Regions from separate parts of the Oceanobacillus sp. AG genome, predicted to be linked through region 2. Evidence: riboswitches for the same ligand, from Rfam matches in the RefSeq annotation. Region 2 holds a riboswitch; the other holds the start of a gene.
What was found. A riboswitch is a leader RNA that binds a small molecule or an ion and turns the genes downstream of it on or off. The one in region 2 is predicted to bind FMN.

Region 1: it holds a riboswitch for FMN, as region 2 does, so the genes downstream of both, ribE (riboflavin synthase) here and GN217_RS05065 (ECF transporter S component) in region 2, are expected to answer to the same signal.

The regions. Positions count from the first base shown of each region.
Region 1 is NZ_WOWT01000039.1:2,387-10,754, forward strand. It holds gene dacB (D-alanyl-D-alanine carboxypeptidase/D-alanyl-D-alanine endopeptidase) at 1-659, shown strand, start outside; gene GN217_RS16850 (MerR family transcriptional regulator) at 1,343-2,131, shown strand; FMN riboswitch at 2,240-2,384, shown strand; gene ribE (riboflavin synthase) at 2,725-3,381, shown strand; partial or broken gene ribB (3,4-dihydroxy-2-butanone-4-phosphate synthase) at 3,392-4,009, shown strand; gene ribH (6,7-dimethyl-8-ribityllumazine synthase) at 4,248-4,715, shown strand; gene GN217_RS16870 (helix-turn-helix transcriptional regulator) at 4,919-5,119, shown strand; gene GN217_RS16875 (DUF3278 domain-containing protein) at 5,116-5,571, shown strand; gene GN217_RS16880 (DnaA N-terminal domain-containing protein) at 5,669-6,034, opposite strand; gene GN217_RS16885 (glycine betaine ABC transporter substrate-binding protein) at 6,148-7,059, opposite strand; gene GN217_RS16890 (sugar O-acetyltransferase) at 7,263-7,829, opposite strand; gene GN217_RS16895 (Bcr/CflA family efflux MFS transporter) at 7,988-8,368, opposite strand, start outside.
Region 2 is NZ_WOWT01000008.1:20,957-29,324, forward strand. It holds gene menD (2-succinyl-5-enolpyruvyl-6-hydroxy-3-cyclohexene-1-carboxylic-acid synthase) at 1-222, opposite strand, end outside; gene GN217_RS05050 (isochorismate synthase) at 219-1,616, opposite strand; gene GN217_RS05055 (1,4-dihydroxy-2-naphthoate polyprenyltransferase) at 1,820-2,755, shown strand; gene GN217_RS05060 (TraR/DksA C4-type zinc finger protein) at 2,814-3,167, shown strand; gene GN217_RS05065 (ECF transporter S component) at 3,336-3,926, opposite strand; FMN riboswitch at 4,125-4,269, opposite strand; gene GN217_RS05070 (S8 family peptidase) at 4,594-8,368, opposite strand, start outside.

The DNA.
Region 1 (8,368 bases), on a different contig from region 2:
CTGTATTCCGTGACGCTCTAGCTGAAGAGGGAATTCAATTTACGGATGAATCCCGTGATGTGGCGGGAGCGACTCCCGAACAAGCCAAGATCATTACTAGTAAAAAATCCATTCCACTTTCCGAGTTACTCGTACCCTTTATGAAATTAAGTAACAATGGAATTGGGGAAACTTTAACGAAGGAAATGGGGAAGCAAATGCACGGGGCAGGGACTTGGGATAAAGGTCTTGAAGTAATGGAAGATGTTGTGACGGAACTTGGTGTGGAACGAGAATCCTTCCTCCTTCGTGATGGTTCGGGAATGTCGCATAAGACACTGATTTCAGCAAATAATATCGCGCAAATTTTATATGAAATCCAGAATAAGAGCTGGTTTGACGCGTTTGAGGACTCCCTGCCTGTTGCTGGAGAAGAAGATAGACTTGTGGGTGGGACATTACGTAATCGTTTGACTACAGAACCCGCCAAAGGAAATGTAAAAGCAAAAACAGGCTTGATCACGGGAGTGTCTACATTATCTGGCTATGTGACGAGTCTAGACGGAGAAAAACTTATTTTTTCCATTCTGATTAATAATCATTTAGGCCCAAGTGAAGCGATGCAGGAAATTGAGAATGAAATTGTGACGATGCTAGCAGGGAATGAATTTATGGAATGATAGTTGGACGTGCGCTAATTTGCATGTCCTTTTCCTTTTTTAGATGCTTTATAATCGAACTAAACGTTAGGTATCGGATTCTTTTAGGTGGTTAGACCATCTTTTAATTGTACGAGCATGACGGAATGGATTAGGCACCTTCTAAGTACATGAAATTAACGAAATTGAGTTCGTTCAGACGATTAGACACCTTCTATGTACATGAAATTAACGGAATCGAGTTCGTTCACGCAATTAGGCGCCTTCTAAATGCACGAAATTAACAAATTCGGAGTCGTTCACGCGATTAGGCGTCTTCTAAGTTCACGAAATTAACGAATTCGGAGTCGTTCACGCGATTAGGCGTCTTCTTAATACACGAAATTAACGGAACAGGAGTCGTTCATCCGATTAGGCACCTTCTATGTACACGAAATTAACGAATTCGGAGTCGTTCAGGCGAAGACACCTTCTTATACAAAGAATGCATCATCTCAAGTAGTTTGGATTTTTACAGTACTCATTTATTTAAGTTTTTTTATCTATAGCAATTTCAGAATTACTCTCGATTTTCCAAACAAATTAGCCTTTCCCCCTTGCCCCCTCCGTTACGTTACATGATAACTTATAATTAACAATAAAGCGAAACTCATTCAGTGGGGGATTACAGACCCTTAATATCTGATAAAATGGAGGGATTTTTTATGAATCATGAAGCACCTAAGTTTTCAATCAGTGAATTCAGCAAGCGGGCCAGAATAACCGTACGCACCTTACGTTTTTATGAAGAGTTAGGTTTACTCGTACCAACTGAAAGAAATGAATCAGGCCACAGACTTTACGGATTAAATGAACTTGCGAAGCTGCAACAAATTCAATCACTAAAGTTTTTGGGCTATCCATTACAAGAGATCAAAGATTTCATAAAAGATGAAATGGATGGTGCTGCGCAGCTCGAGAAATCATTACCTTGGCAGCATAAACTTTTAACCGAAAAGCGGGATGAATTAAATCAGGCAATCGAAGCTGTCGAGCGAGTACAAAACTTACTCAAGGCAGGAAAATCAATCAATTGGACAGTGTTAAGTTCTTTACTTTTTCAAATGGAACATGAGGAAGATCTGAAGGAATGGGCGAAAGAGTATCTCCCGGAATCGGTTGCTAAAGAATACTTTTCCCTGCCAAAAGAATACCAGCAACAACTGGACGTGGAAATGCTTGATTGGCTAGCTAAGTTAGAAAAATTGATACAAGATAATGTCCCTGCAAATTCACCAGAAGCTTTTGAATTACTAATGGGACTAACCGAACTGGCAACAAGACATGTTGAGGATAAAGAAGCCTTTGCGATGGAACTGGAAAAGGCGCAGGAGTTAATGGCTCAGGAGACAATGGATTTTCAGTTCCCTACCATGCTTACCTCTGAACAAGAATCCTATTTAATGAAAATTGGCGAGGAAATGGAGGCATTGTATAAGGAAAATGAGGAATAAATGAATATCATAGAGTTAGGGATAAACGTATTTCCATTTCGCCAAATAGGTACAGCCAGTTGCCACATTTTATTGAACATGATACTTTAATAGTAGTATAATATTTTCCAATAACTTCGGGGCAAGGTGAAACTCCTTACCGGCGGTGTTCAAGTGTTATGCTTGTAAGTCCGTGACCCGTACTCTTTAGGAGACGGTGGAGCTGGTGTAATTCCAGCACCGACAGTTACAGTCTGGATGGGAGAAGTTGTTGCGAAAATTTATGCGATGCCGATTCTAGTATTCTCTCTTTTAAAACAGAAAGGAGCTGCAGAGAGTAAATTAATATAGAGAAATAGCTTCAATCGCGCATTTTAATTGATACGGTTACAACAGAAGCCTTACTCCTAATGGCATATGCAAGAACAAACGGAATTCTTTTATGCATCCTCGCATATTTCCGTATTTCTTAAATGTATGCATGTTTATAAAAACCGTACTCCAACCAAACTCTTTCCTTACCACCCAAACGCCCCGCGGTGGAAAGAATTCAAATACATTATTTTACAAAAGCAGAAGATTACACGTGATCTCTAGAAGGAGGTTTTATTCCATTGTTCACTGGAATTGTGGAAGAAATTGGAACAATCCAATCCATTAAGCGAAATCCCAATTCATTACAATTTAAAATCGCATGTACGACAGTTCTGTCCGATGTGAGTCTCGGGGACAGTATCTCGGTGAACGGTGTCTGTCTAACTGTTCATGAACATGGACCAGGCTATTTCACAGCTGACGTTATGCCCGAAACGGTTAAAGCGACAACGCTCCATACGTTACAGATCGGGAGCCCTGTTAATTTAGAGCGGGCAATGGCAGCGAATGGTCGATTTGGCGGTCATTTTGTCAGTGGCCATGTCGATGGGACTGGAGAAATCATTTCTGTTCGCCGTCATGAAAATGCGAAATACATGGAAATCAAGACAGATCAACAATTGCTGAAATATTTTATTGATAAAGGATCTGTCACGGTCGATGGCACTTCACTAACGATATTTGAAATTACAGGCAATGGATTTGTCATTTCCCTAATCCCTGTCACGCAAGCAGACTCGATTATTGGCGAGAAACAGCTTGGTGATTTCGTGAATATCGAATGTGACATGCTCGCGAAGTATATGGAAAATTTACTTTCTAAAAGATCAGAACAACCAGCAACGAATGGAATTACGAAGGCAACCCTAGCTGAAAGTGGATTTTTAAATGGATGAGGTGAATAAATTGTACGCAACCGTAGAGCAAGCAATCGAGGAATTAAAAGAAGGGAAAGCAATTATTGTAGTAGATGATGAGGACAGGGAAAATGAAGGCGATTTTCTCGCATTAGGCAAATTTGCAACACCGAAAATGATTAACTTTATGGCAAACGAAGGAAAAGGGTTGATTTGCGTTCCGATTGAAGAAGAAAAAGCAAAGCAGCTTTCCTTACCCCTAATGGTACCGGAAAATACGGACCCTTACCGGACTGCATTCACCGTGTCGATTGACCATGTTTCAACACATACCGGGATTTCAGCTTTTGAGCGTTCAACAACAATCTTAAATATGTTGGATCCCGAAGCTAAAGCTAGTGATTTTAATAAACCTGGGCATATTTTTCCGCTGATTGCAAAGAGTGGCGGTGTTGTGGAACGACCTGGTCATACCGAAGCTGCAGTTGATCTAGCTAAACTTGCTGGTGCGGAACCAGTTGGGGTAATTTGCGAGATTATGAGCCCAGATGGAACAATGGCGCGCGGTACGGAACTGAAAAAAGTTGCAGAGCGCTTTGATTTAGTTATTTTAACAATTAAGGACTTAGTAGAATACCGCAAATCGAGCAAAGTTCTTTTATCACGGTGAAATCGTTCGTAAAACCCCGTCTCAAAATAGAGAGAGTAATCAAATCTATCTAATCGGGGGATAACGGACGCTAACACCCTGATTCACGAAAGCTAATTCAGTGGGGGAGGAGCAGTCGACTAAAAACGCGATTCGTTTCGCAACGTCGACACTAACATGTTCTGTGCATCGAAACTTCCACTGAATGAAGTTTTCGTTTTATTACAAATAGGAGAAACATTGAAGGAGAAGAAAAATGAGTAATATTTTCGAAGGTCATTTAGTAGGAACCGATTTAAAAATTGGGATTGTCGTTGGAAGGTTTAATGATTTTATTACCGGTAAGCTACTCGCAGGAGCTGAAGATGCCTTGCGCAGACACGGTGTAAATGAAGATGATATTGATGTTGCGTGGGTGCCGGGAGCTTTTGAAATTCCAATCGTCGCAAAAAAGTTAGCAACATCTAAAAAATATGATGCAGTTATTACACTTGGTACAGTAATCCGCGGCTCTACCCCACATTTTGATTATGTATGTAGTGAAGTTTCTAAAGGTGTCGCTGCGATTAATATGCAAGATGGTATTCCTGTTATTTTCGGTGTCATAACGACCGATACAATTGAACAGGCCATTGAGCGGGCTGGAACGAAAGCCGGAAATAAAGGTTGGGATGCTGCAACAGCAGCTATTGAGATGGCGAATTTGATGAAGCAGATTTCATAACAGCTTGCATGAAGAACTCTCCAATTTTTTGATTTGGAGGGTTCTTTAATTTTATAACGCGATTTATTGAATGTCAGCCCTCCCTGAATGTTGGTCTAATTCTTACACTTTTTATTTCACAGTTGACTTTCCCCTCCCCTCTGATGTAAGATATAAATTACAAAAGCAATCTATATCTTACATTTCATAAAGTAGGGTGACAAATGAAAAACAACGTAAAAATTACTCGAATTAAAAATTCCATGACACAAGAGCAGCTAGCGCGCCAGGTTGGTGTCACCAGGCAAACAATTGGGCTCATTGAAAAAGGGGAATATAATCCTAGTCTCCAGCTCTGTATTAATTTAGCAAAGTCACTTAATAAAACATTGGACGAATTATTCTGGGAGGTCGATACGCAATGAAATCTTGGATATCCTTTCTATTACCGGATGATGAATATAAGGAAAAAAAGATGCTTTACTTTTTCACGGAAGGAGCAATTATCCTTTTTCTTTCCCTTATTGTAATGATGATCTGCAACAAGTTTTTTAATCTGGACACGGAAACTGTCTTATTGGCAGCCATTGCCATCTTCCTCTTTTATGTAACAGGAAGATATATACTAGCCGGGATGGAATATACAGATATTGCCACAAAACATGCGTACAAAAAAGAGTTAAGAGTGATATGCATTAGAACAATTGGATTTGTTATTATTTTTATGGCACTGTATTTGATTTTCATTAATATACCTTCGAGTCTCAACAATTGGGTTGAAATTTTAGGCTTATTGATAAGTGTCAGTGTAGTATCGTTTTTATCGAGTTATATTTCCTTAAAGCGTTCCTATAAGAAAAATAAGGAACTGTTATAATCCTACAAAAACGCACTTTCTTCAGTCTGTTAAGACGAAAAAAGTGCGTTTTAAAATCCCTTATTATTAACTCAAAATTAGAACGTTCCAAAAAACTTCATTTTTTCTCTAATTCACTTACTCTTCTTTCAAGGTTTTCAATTTTCTTTAGCAGGTCTGATATATCAATATACTTCGTTTGAGAATGTGCTTCAGTTGTAGAACTTGTCATCATCATTTTTTCCCCAATAGTAAAGGAAGCCTTTAATCTTTCACCAGTTAGTACATACAATAGTTCCTCAACTTGCTCCTTATATCGATTCTCCAACCAATCCCTTTGAAACTCATTAGCTGTTTCTATCATTAAGAGATTGTCCTTCATTTCAACGGCTTTTGTATTCTTAAACCATGTATCATAGCTTGCCTTTTGAATTCTTTGTTGAATCCTTTCTAAAACCTCTGACCATAATTGTTCAACATCCATTATGTATTAACCTCCAAATCATTTAGGGTAGCAAAATAAGTCTTGAAAAAAAGCCAGATAGCTTATCTGACCTTCAACATCATTCACCAAAATCCAATAAGGTGACAAGCCCCTTATTTCGTCGGCAATTCTTCAATACTATCAATATCCATATACGCCGGGACGACAAATCCTTGCTGAGCACCTTCTAAATTTGGTCCGAGGTCAACAATGTCATCTTTATATTGTTCGGCATAAGTAGCAGCTCCTACTGGAAGCCAAGCGATAAGCATGCCATCGATTTCTCCCTCTGAAAGACTTTCGAATGCGATACCCATATCAAGTGGAGTCAATTCGACCGTGTAACCTAATTCTTCAAGCATTAAAGCAACAACATTCGTTGAAGATAGTTCCGTATCCCAGTTCACATAGCCTAATTCAATAGTCTCTCCATCAACTGGCTCTATTCCTTCCGTCCAAACTTCGACTTTGTCCCGGTTATCTGCAATCCATTCTTCCGCTGCCTCGCGTGGCTCTACTTCATCGCTTTGACCAAACTTGGACATTACTTCATTCATGTCTTCTACTTCCCAGTAAAAGTTATCTAGGAGCTTGAAAGCTGCTGGCTGCTCCTCCTCAAGACCGTGTCTTACCATTGTATGAATATTTTCCGATTCACCTAAAGTACCTTGTGGATCCTCTAAGAATTTCAAATCATATTCACTGAACATCCAATGCGGCTCCCAAAGTGTAACAACAATCGGTTCTTCATTCGCAATTGCACCTTGAAGTTCCGTTAACATCGCCGGTTCTGAACTCGGCAGCAACTCTAGATCCAAATTGTACGCTTCTACCGTTTCCGCTGCTATATTCATTGTTCCAGAACCGGGATCAATCCCGACAATTTCTGTCAGTTCAGATGCATCGTTTTCCTCTTTTTCCCCAGAAGCAGAGTCACTATCATCAGATCCTCCCTGACAAGCTACTAATAAAAGTAAAGTAAGTATGCTTATAAAAATAATACTTTTCTTTCCTATCCATTTCATCGTTTCAGCAAGCCCTCTCTCTTTTTTAGATTTATTTCATTTAACAAGGCGATAGTATACTAGATTATCTTTTACCGCAAAGTGCTTATATCGTGATTTTCCGCCATATTAATGAATCCGTAAAGTTCAGTGGGCTTATGGTCGAGAATCTTGCAAATCCCTTCTATATTTGAATTATTAGACATCATTTCTTTTACATCCGATTACCCATTTACCTCAATATGTTTAATAATTCTAGCTGGATTACCTCCGACTACAACATTATCTGGCACATCTCTCGTCACTACTGCTCCTGAAGCGACAACAACATTATGACCAATCGTTACTCCCGGATTTACTATTGCACTACCACCAATCCAGACATTATTTCCAATCATAATCGGTTTCGCATATTCTATACCCGAATTGCGTTTTATCGGATCAAGTGGGTGTGTCGCTGTATAAAGTTGCACACCCGGCCCGAGCATACAATGATCACCAATTCTCACTTCACATACATCCAAAATAGTACAATCAAAGTTCGCATAGAAATTTTCACCTACATGGGTGTTATAGCCATAATCAAACCGTATATTTGGTTCCATATATATATTTTCCCCTGTAGAGCCAAGTAATTCCTTTAAAATTTCAACTCGTTTTTCCTCATCCGTTTCTAAAGTTTGATTATATTTTCTAACCCTTCGCCTTGCTTCCTTCCGCTCTTTTACTAACAATGGATCTTCAGGATTGTATATTTCTCCAGCTATCATTTTCTCTTTTTCTGTTTTCATTCGATCATTTCCTTTTTTGTATAGTCTCTGTTCCATTATTTCATTTCCACGATTTTTAAAAAATCGTGGACGTTTTTTCACATAAAAACATACATCAGTATCGGCGCGCTACTTCATATCTCATTTACAATTAATCTCCTGTTATTGAGCACTAATTTTTATTCATCTGCCTTATCTTTTCTCGCAACTGTAAAAAATACTGTAAAACCAATCAGAGTCGTTGTAAACATAATCGTCCCCATCGGAACTGCCGACGCTTCATTAATACCCGCAAGCGGGGAACAAAGAGATCCGAGAAGTAACGGCAGCATACCAAGAACAGCGCTCGCACTTCCCGCACGGTGTCCTTGTTTCGCCATCCCTAATGTGAATGTACTTGTCGTAATCATTCCCATTGTAATCATATAAACAAAAATCAAAATGACAATGGCAGCTAAAGGACCTTCAATAATCGTCATGACGAGCAATAATGATGTTGCAGAAAGCGCAACGATGACTGCAGTCTGGAGCATCTTTTTCACGGGAATAATCCCGCTAAA
Region 2 (8,368 bases):
TGCTACCGCTGCTTTCATCTGTTTCGCAAGTCCAAGCGCGAAAAATGCAGCGGATCGCTCATCGATGACAACCCATTCCTTGATGTGTTCATGCTCAGCAAAGGCCAGCGATAGCGGGGTTGACCGGGATCCAGGGGATATAACAACATGCTGAATTCCGTTTTGAATCATTTCATCGACAAAATTGGCAGTATACCTCGTTAATATTTCCGTATGATTCATTCCTGTTTTCCTCCCAGCACATTTAGCATCGGCAGCATTTTAATTCTGGTCTCTTCAAATTCCATTTCCGGATCGGAATCAGCTAGAACCCCGCAACCAGCAAATAGGGATGCCTCATCCCCTTGGATCAGTCCAGAACGGATTGCTACCGCAAACTCTCCATTTTGATTGCTATCGACCCAACCGATCGGGGCACCATACCATCCCCGGTCAAGCAGTTCATGTTCACGTATATAAGCTAACGAATCTTCTGTTGGCGTACCACCAAGAGCAGGTGTCGGGTGCAGATCTTTAAGACAATCGAAAATGGAATACTCGTCTTTCAACGTTCCTGTTACCGATGTATATAAATGCTGTAGGTTTTTTAACGGATGAAGTACCGGTTCGTTCGGAATATTGACGTTTGTACAGGTTTTTAGTACGGCTTCTTTAATCATTTTTACGACAAATTCATGCTCATCCCGATTCTTCTTGTCATGCAGCAGTTCATAACCGATCTGCTCGTCCTCTTCTTTCGTCTTTCCGCGGGGAGCCGTTCCCGCAAGACAGGTCGAAAGTAAATTATTGTTTTCTACCTTGACTATCCGCTCTGGAGTCGCACCAATAAAACAGTCCCCTCCACTTTCGAATGCGAAGATATAACTGTTTGCCTGTGTATGATGCAGCTCTTCAAGAACTTGCGTGATATTAATTTCTTCCGTAAAGGATAGACGGACTTCCCGTGCAAGGACTATTTTTTCTGCGCGTTTTTCTTTCATTTCCTTTGTTGCTTCTTTGACGGTTTCTTTCCATTTTTCTGGTTCAATGACTCGGTTTCTTTTAATCTCAATATGCTGCACGCCGAATGTCTTACCAGTTATAAACTTCTGTGTGTTTTTACGAAGTCTTGTTGCTGCTTCATCTATTGTCTCTTCTTTATTGATGAGTATATTCACCGTCACATAACTGTCTGAATGATAAGTTGTCAGCATTAGTTCTGGAATATAGAATTTGCTTAATTCAAATTTCTTCCAAAGCTCTGTTTTTACTTCAAGTGGATCAAAATCCATCCCGCCGAAAGCGACAAACCCTGTTGCCGGCACCGTCGAGTAAGGATTATCAATCCAAGTATGCTCTAACGCTTGCTTCCATAAATCCTCTGTTTCCTGAAAACGATTCTCTTCAGCTATTAACGTTTGCACACTGCCAACTCCAGTTATTGCTAGGGTGCGATTCGGATTCATCCAATAAAAGCGGTCTTTAACAAACTGCTTCGCCCCCTCAAATATAAGGAGAGGGTCTTTATTTTCTATTTTCTTCGTCAAACTGAAAAGCTTGGATGATTCATTTGGGCCGATGGAATTCTTTACGGCTGCTATTTTTTCTTCAAGCTCTTTCATTTGAATATCGATCATAACTATACCTCCGATAAATACCACTAAAAAACACCTATAACCATTTTATGCTCTTTTCATCACTTTCTCAAGAAAAGGACCGTTTTTTGATAATTAAGCCAAGAAAATGGAACATAGCAGGAGATATGGAGGAAAATAAAAGAAATTGACACTTGTCCTTTATTTTCATAAGATTAATAGGATAGCGTGGAGGGGGAACATTTATGGATACTGTTAATAAAAATTCAATAAAAGAGGCATTGAACGAGAAATCAGGCTTTGACGTCTGGTGGCGCTTGATGCGTCCGCACACACTTACAGCATCGTTTATCCCTGTATTCGTCGGTACGATGCTTGCTTATCATGATGGAACCATCAACTGGACCTTATTTCTCGCCATGCTCGTAGCGTCCTTATTAATTCAGGCTGCGACAAATATGTTTAATGAATACTATGATTATAAACTTGGTCTAGATACAGAGGAATCAGTTGGGATCGGCGGCACGATTGTTCGTGATGGGATAAAGCCGAAAACAATTCGAAGTCTTGCTATTACATTCTATGGAATTGCTGTTATTCTTGGTGTTTATATTTGTATCGAGTCAAGTTGGTGGATTGCTATTATCGGTTTAATATGTATGGCAATCGGTTATCTATATACTGGAGGACCTATTCCAATTTCATATACACCACTTGGTGAGTTGTTTTCCGGTGTACTAATGGGGACAGTCATTATCGGCATCACGTATTTCATCCAGACTCTAACAATTACGAGTGAAGTAATTTGGATATCGATTCCAGTTACCATTTTTATCGGCAGCATCAATTTATCCAATAATATTCGGGATCGTGACGGGGATAAAGCTGGCGGAAGAAAAACTATTGCTGTACTGATCGGCAGGAAAAAAGCAATTACCGTGCTTGCAGTACTATTTAGCATTGCTTACGGCTGGACATTAGCTTTAATTATTGCACGTCTCTTGCCTATCTGGACACTAATCACTTTCCTTAGCGTACCGAAAGCCGTAACTGTCATCAAAAACTTCCGTGGTAAGACCGAACCACTCGAAATGATGCCCGCAATGATTGCAACTGGAAAAACGAACACCATTTACGGCTTCTTACTTGGAATATCCCTCGTCATTGCAGCATTTGTCTAAGCGTGCTTGTCACTGCTTAATTTCTTGAATGTTGCCTGAATGAAAAGGAGCGATTTTGATGAAGACCTATCTTTCGGATGATAAATTAGCTTATTTCCGTAAGCGGTTGCTCGAGTTAAAAGCGGAAACGGAAAAGCTTTCCAGTCAATCTACTAATAAATCACCGAACGACTCGATCCAAGAGCTGTCTGATTATGGCAATCATCCAGCTGACCTGGGTACAGAACAGTTTGAACAAGAGCGTGATGCTGGAATGGAACTCGTTCACAAGGAACGGTTACAAGCGATTGATGATGCGCTGGAGCGGATTGATAATAAAACGTATGGTATGAGTGTCGTATCACAAAAGCCAATACCGGAGGAAAGACTTGATGCTATCCCAACTGCAAAAACACTTGTAGAAGAAGAATAAAAAAACACACCTAAGAATAGTAGGCAGGATCATTCGCCAATGACCTTGCCTACTATTCTTTTTAAAAAGTACAGCCCTTGCCAGATAATCAGGTTCTATTATATTTCTCCAAAACATGAAAAAAGGTTCAGCCTCAATTATTTGAGATGAACCTTTTTTGAATGTATATTATGCAGCTAAATTTGTTTGTTTCTGTTCAATCCAGCTGCGCATTTTTATGAACACGGGAACAAATAACATTCCGACAATAATTCCTTTCAGCAAGTTAAATGGAAACACCCCAACAAGAACGGCGCCCCACGCCATTTGTTCACTCATATCCCATCCCATAAACCATGCATAAGCAGGCAGAATAACATAATAATTTAATACAGACATTCCAACTGCCATAACGATTGTTCCTGTAACTAAGCCGGAAACGATCGATTTTACACCTTTATGGAACTTATGATAAATAAGTGAAACTGGAAGGACAAACATTACACCTGCAAGAAAATTAGCTAGAACACCGACCGGGTCTCCTGATCCAGACACCGCGAAATAAAGCACGTTCTTAATGAGAACGACAGCTACACCAGCAAGTGGTGAAAAAATAAGTGAAGCCATCAATGCCGGTACATCACTAAAATCAATTTTTAAATATGGTGGTAGGAACGGCAGCGGGAAATTCAAGAAAAATAAAACAAGCGCGATTGATCCTAGCAGTGCTAAAATAATAAGTTTTAATAACTTTGAAGATTGCTTTGCAGATTTTTGCATCTCCATCTTCCTCCTTCATCGTTTGCTAACCGATTCTAACTCGTGATGAAGGATCGCCTTGCCATTTTGACAACTCTTCTGTTCCAGCGTCTTAAAATTTCTTTTAAGACAGAAAAACCCTAAAGCCGTAAATGGGGCTTTAGGGTTTGGGAATACAAGAGTAAATGAAGGTACACGAAAAAGCACCTTGATTTGGCTCGACATCTTCTCCCATCCAGACTGTAACTGTCGGTCCTGGAATTACACCAGATCAACCATAAGAATTGAAATTATGGTTCGCGGACTTAGAGTAAGTATACCCCTCACCGCCGGTCGGGAATTGCACCCTGCCCCGAAGATTAGAATCGATTATTCAATTACTAACAATAAGTATACTACATTTTTAATAAATTGCAAGAGACGTGCTCAAGCAAAGAAGGAAGTGTTCTTACAGTAAGTGTTGACTTTCACACAAGGGTATTAGAGCGACTAAGCCTCTGGTAAGCCAATCGGAATTCTTCTTTATCGGTTGGAGGAGTGTGAAGTTTGATAGCTGCTCGTCGTGTTGCAAGCTAACTCAAGAAGTAATATATTTAGGCTTTGCTGAAGTGCCTAATAAATTTTGTTAACCGCAAATTCCTAAGCTTATCCAAGAAAAAGGTGCGGCAAGATCGCCGCACCTTCCCCATCATTCATCTGTATTAATAAATAGTTTCCCGTCTGTTTGAGCTCTTGTTTCATTCCCATAATCATCGACTGCGATTACTTCGATAACTGCTCCTTCTGCAACAACATTGCTTGTTGCTGTCCAGTAGCCGACATAATGTCCTTCAGATGTTTCCATCATCGGTAATTCAGTCGGGTTGGAATTCACATTCGTGAGCGGCATATGGACGACAAATGTGGACTTTAAGCCAGGCTCACTGTCAAATTCGAACTTCACGCTTTCCCCTGCACCCAAGTACACATCTTCTTCAGGCGTCAGATTCTCGATTGCAGGAGGTGTGAAGTCGACATCCAACGATACAGCTTCAGACGTTGAATTGCCCGCCAAGTCGGCCGCTGTAACTTCAATGTCATTTATCCCTTCATCAAGAATAATTCGCAGAGAGTAATTCCCATCATCAATCTTAGCGCGCTGTCCGTTTACCTCGACATAATCAAGATTAGCATCCTCAACTGTTCCTTCTACCGTAACAGTTTCACGATTTGTTTTCTCGCCGTCTTCAGGATTGTCGATGGTGAGTGCTGGCGCTTCTGTATCCAAGACAACTGTTACAGGTTCGGATTCCATAATTTCTGTATCATCCAGTATGGTGACCGCAACCAACTCATTATCACCTTCCGCAAGCGTTGCAGGAATTGCAAATTTACCGTCATCTCCAACTTCAACTGTATCTACTTCTTCTCCATTATTTACTAATTTAATGAAGGTAGTCGGTGAAGCAGTACCTTCTACAGTAACTTCTGTTTCATTCGTGATTAGTCCATCTTCGGGAGACGTAATGACCGCTTCTTCCACCTCGTAGTTTACTCTGGCACGGATCATATAGTTCCCTTCATCTGCCGGGGATTGATTCCATGCACCGCCTACATATTGGAAGCTTCTTTCTGCGTTCGGCCCGTTTTCATCTGTTGCTAGACCCGGTGCATTTGTATTCACATCTCGTTGAATATAGACCATATAGAAATCACCATTTACTTGAATCGCATGTTCACTTAAGTCAACAACCGTCCACTCATCCAGACTCCGAATTGCCTCTGCTTCAACTGGACCGGCAATTCGCTCACCTGGAGTGCCATCCGGCCCACTTGCATCCCATACCTCAACGGCAAATTCCGTACCTCCTGGAACTGGCCAATCGTCATCATGGAATTGGAAAACCCCATCCGTTACAATTGCCGATTCTTGTCCTTCATCAAGGGACATACGAACTGCCCAGCCATTACCAGCATCATAGAATGCACGAGCATTTTCCGCTGTTCCATCATCATAGCCAATCTCTCCGCCCGGAACGGTGTAGAAAGGTTCTAATTCAATATTAATCGTACCATCAGAAGTAAAGTCAGCTTCTACTTCTGCTCCATGATAGCCACGAGCTAGTACTTTTAGCGTATATACGCCTTCATAAGCAGTGATCGTAAAGGAACCATTTTCATCTGTCGTAACCGCTTCCACATTCGCATCTTCTACAATTAGAAGTGTAGCGTCTGCAATTCCCTCACCAGTTACTGCATCAGTTACCGTACCTGAAACGGTGTATTCATCTTGTTCTTCTAGAGTAAAGTTAACTGTTGTAGATTCATCTGCCTCGACTGTTACATTTTCTTCTGCAGGATGATAACCATAACTTTCTGCAACTACGGTGAAGTCACCAGCAGCATGAGTAATAGAGAAGGACCCATCTGCAGGATTCGTATTCACTGACCTTCCGCTTTCAAGCACGCTGACAGTCGCTGCCAATGGTAAAGCGGCAGGTGTAATTGCATCTTCTTTAACCGATTCTTTTTCATCTGGAAATGCTGGTTTTAGTTTATCAGGATCAATTGGGGCCTTCTTCATTCCGATACTATTAAGGCCTAACAATAATCCAGCGGAAGAATTCATTCCGATGTTCGGTGCTTGTGCTGACTCACTTCTTGACGTATCAGCAAGCCCAACATCATCAATATACCAACCATCTCGGGTAATGCTGATGTCAGAAGTCAGATTAAATCCGATATAAACTCTTTCCCCGCTATAATCAGATAGATCAATTTCCGACTCAATCCAGCCATCGGAAACATTAGTGATTCGCTCTAACTGTTCCCAGTTTTCCATATCACTAGAAATATACACATGCCCGTAATCCCAGTTATTCTCGAGATTGTACCACTGGCTGTATTGTAAATACGCTTCTCCTTCAGGTAAATCAATCGGCGGCATGACTAATGTTGAATTTTCATAGTTATTATAGGTTCCGCTTAAATTTGTTGCATACACATTTTCACCGGAAAAGGCTTCACCCGGTCCGGAAGTTGGGATTCCGTGTTCCCAACTGCTATTTTCTCCGAATACCGTCCATCCGCTAGGTGCCTTTTCAAAGTCCTCAAAATAACCTACTGTAATTCCTGGTTCTACCGTTACACTGTAGGAATCGGTTGTTACCGAATTATATCCGAAATCATTGATTTCAAAGTGATACTCAAATGTTCCCTCTTCAATATCCTCACCTGGAACAGTTACCGTGTACTCACCTGACAAATGATCTCCAGATACCCGCTTCGCTTCGATCCGGTTATCTTCGTAGACAAGTTCTACAGAGGTTACACTTATATTATCTTCTGCAGTAATTGTTACATCAAGATCCATACCCGCATATATCACTTCAGGGGCATCATGACTATAAGTTGGTGCTTCTGTATCCTCTCCATCTTTACTTACAGCCCCATCAATGACACCTAGTCCGGAAACAACGGAAGATACTGCTTCATATGCATCCAGCAGTCCGTGGCCATATCCGTTATTCGGTGACTCAGGGAATGTATCGTCCGTTAATGGTGTTGCCGTAGTAGATAGAATTTCCTCGATTTCATCAACTGTCAAATTCGCATTTGCTTGTTTTATTAACGCTACAGCTCCTGAAACGGCTGGTCCTGCCATCGAAGTTCCATTCCAACCACCTTCATACCCACTGCCAGGTACACTTGAGCGAATATTCACCCCTGGCGCTGAAACATCAGGCTTAATCTCGTCATAAGGAGATGGTCCTTGTAAAGAGAAATTAGCTAAATCATCATTAACATCCGTTGCGCCTGTCGCAAAAGATTCCGGGTAGTTTGCCGGGTTAGCAACCGAACCTGGCCCACCTGGGTTCGTTAATGTTACATTACCAGCTGAGAATTCAGGAAAAATATTTGCTGCGCGCCAGGCAATGACAACATCCCGATACCATTCATCCATTCCCGAACCACCACTCCAAGAGTTATTCACTACATCAGGAGCTTGCGAGACATCTCCGCCTGGAGCCATAATCCACTCAGCTGCAGCAAGTAAATCTGTATCCGTTCCACCCGCTGCCGTAAATGCCTTAACAGCAATCCACTTCGCACCAGGAGCGACTCCAACTTGGTTCGAACCATCCGGCTCAGACCCGACCATCGTCCCGGTTACATGTGTACCATGTCCGTCATCATCGTACGGAGTATCCTCTCCGGCCGTAGCGTCAAACCAGCTATACGTGTGATCCGCATCACCCGTGCTTGCATCATAACCGCGGTACTTTTCTTTCAATGCTGGGTGGTCCCACTGAACGCCAGAGTCAATGCTCGCCACAACCATGCCTGTTCCATCGATCCCCATTTCCCAAGCAGCTGGAGCACCGACCCGTTCAATGTTCCATTCGACATTCGCAAGTTCTGCTTCTTCTTTTTCCGCTCTTTCCGATACCGTTGTGTTCAACTGTCGAACTTCATTTGGCAGT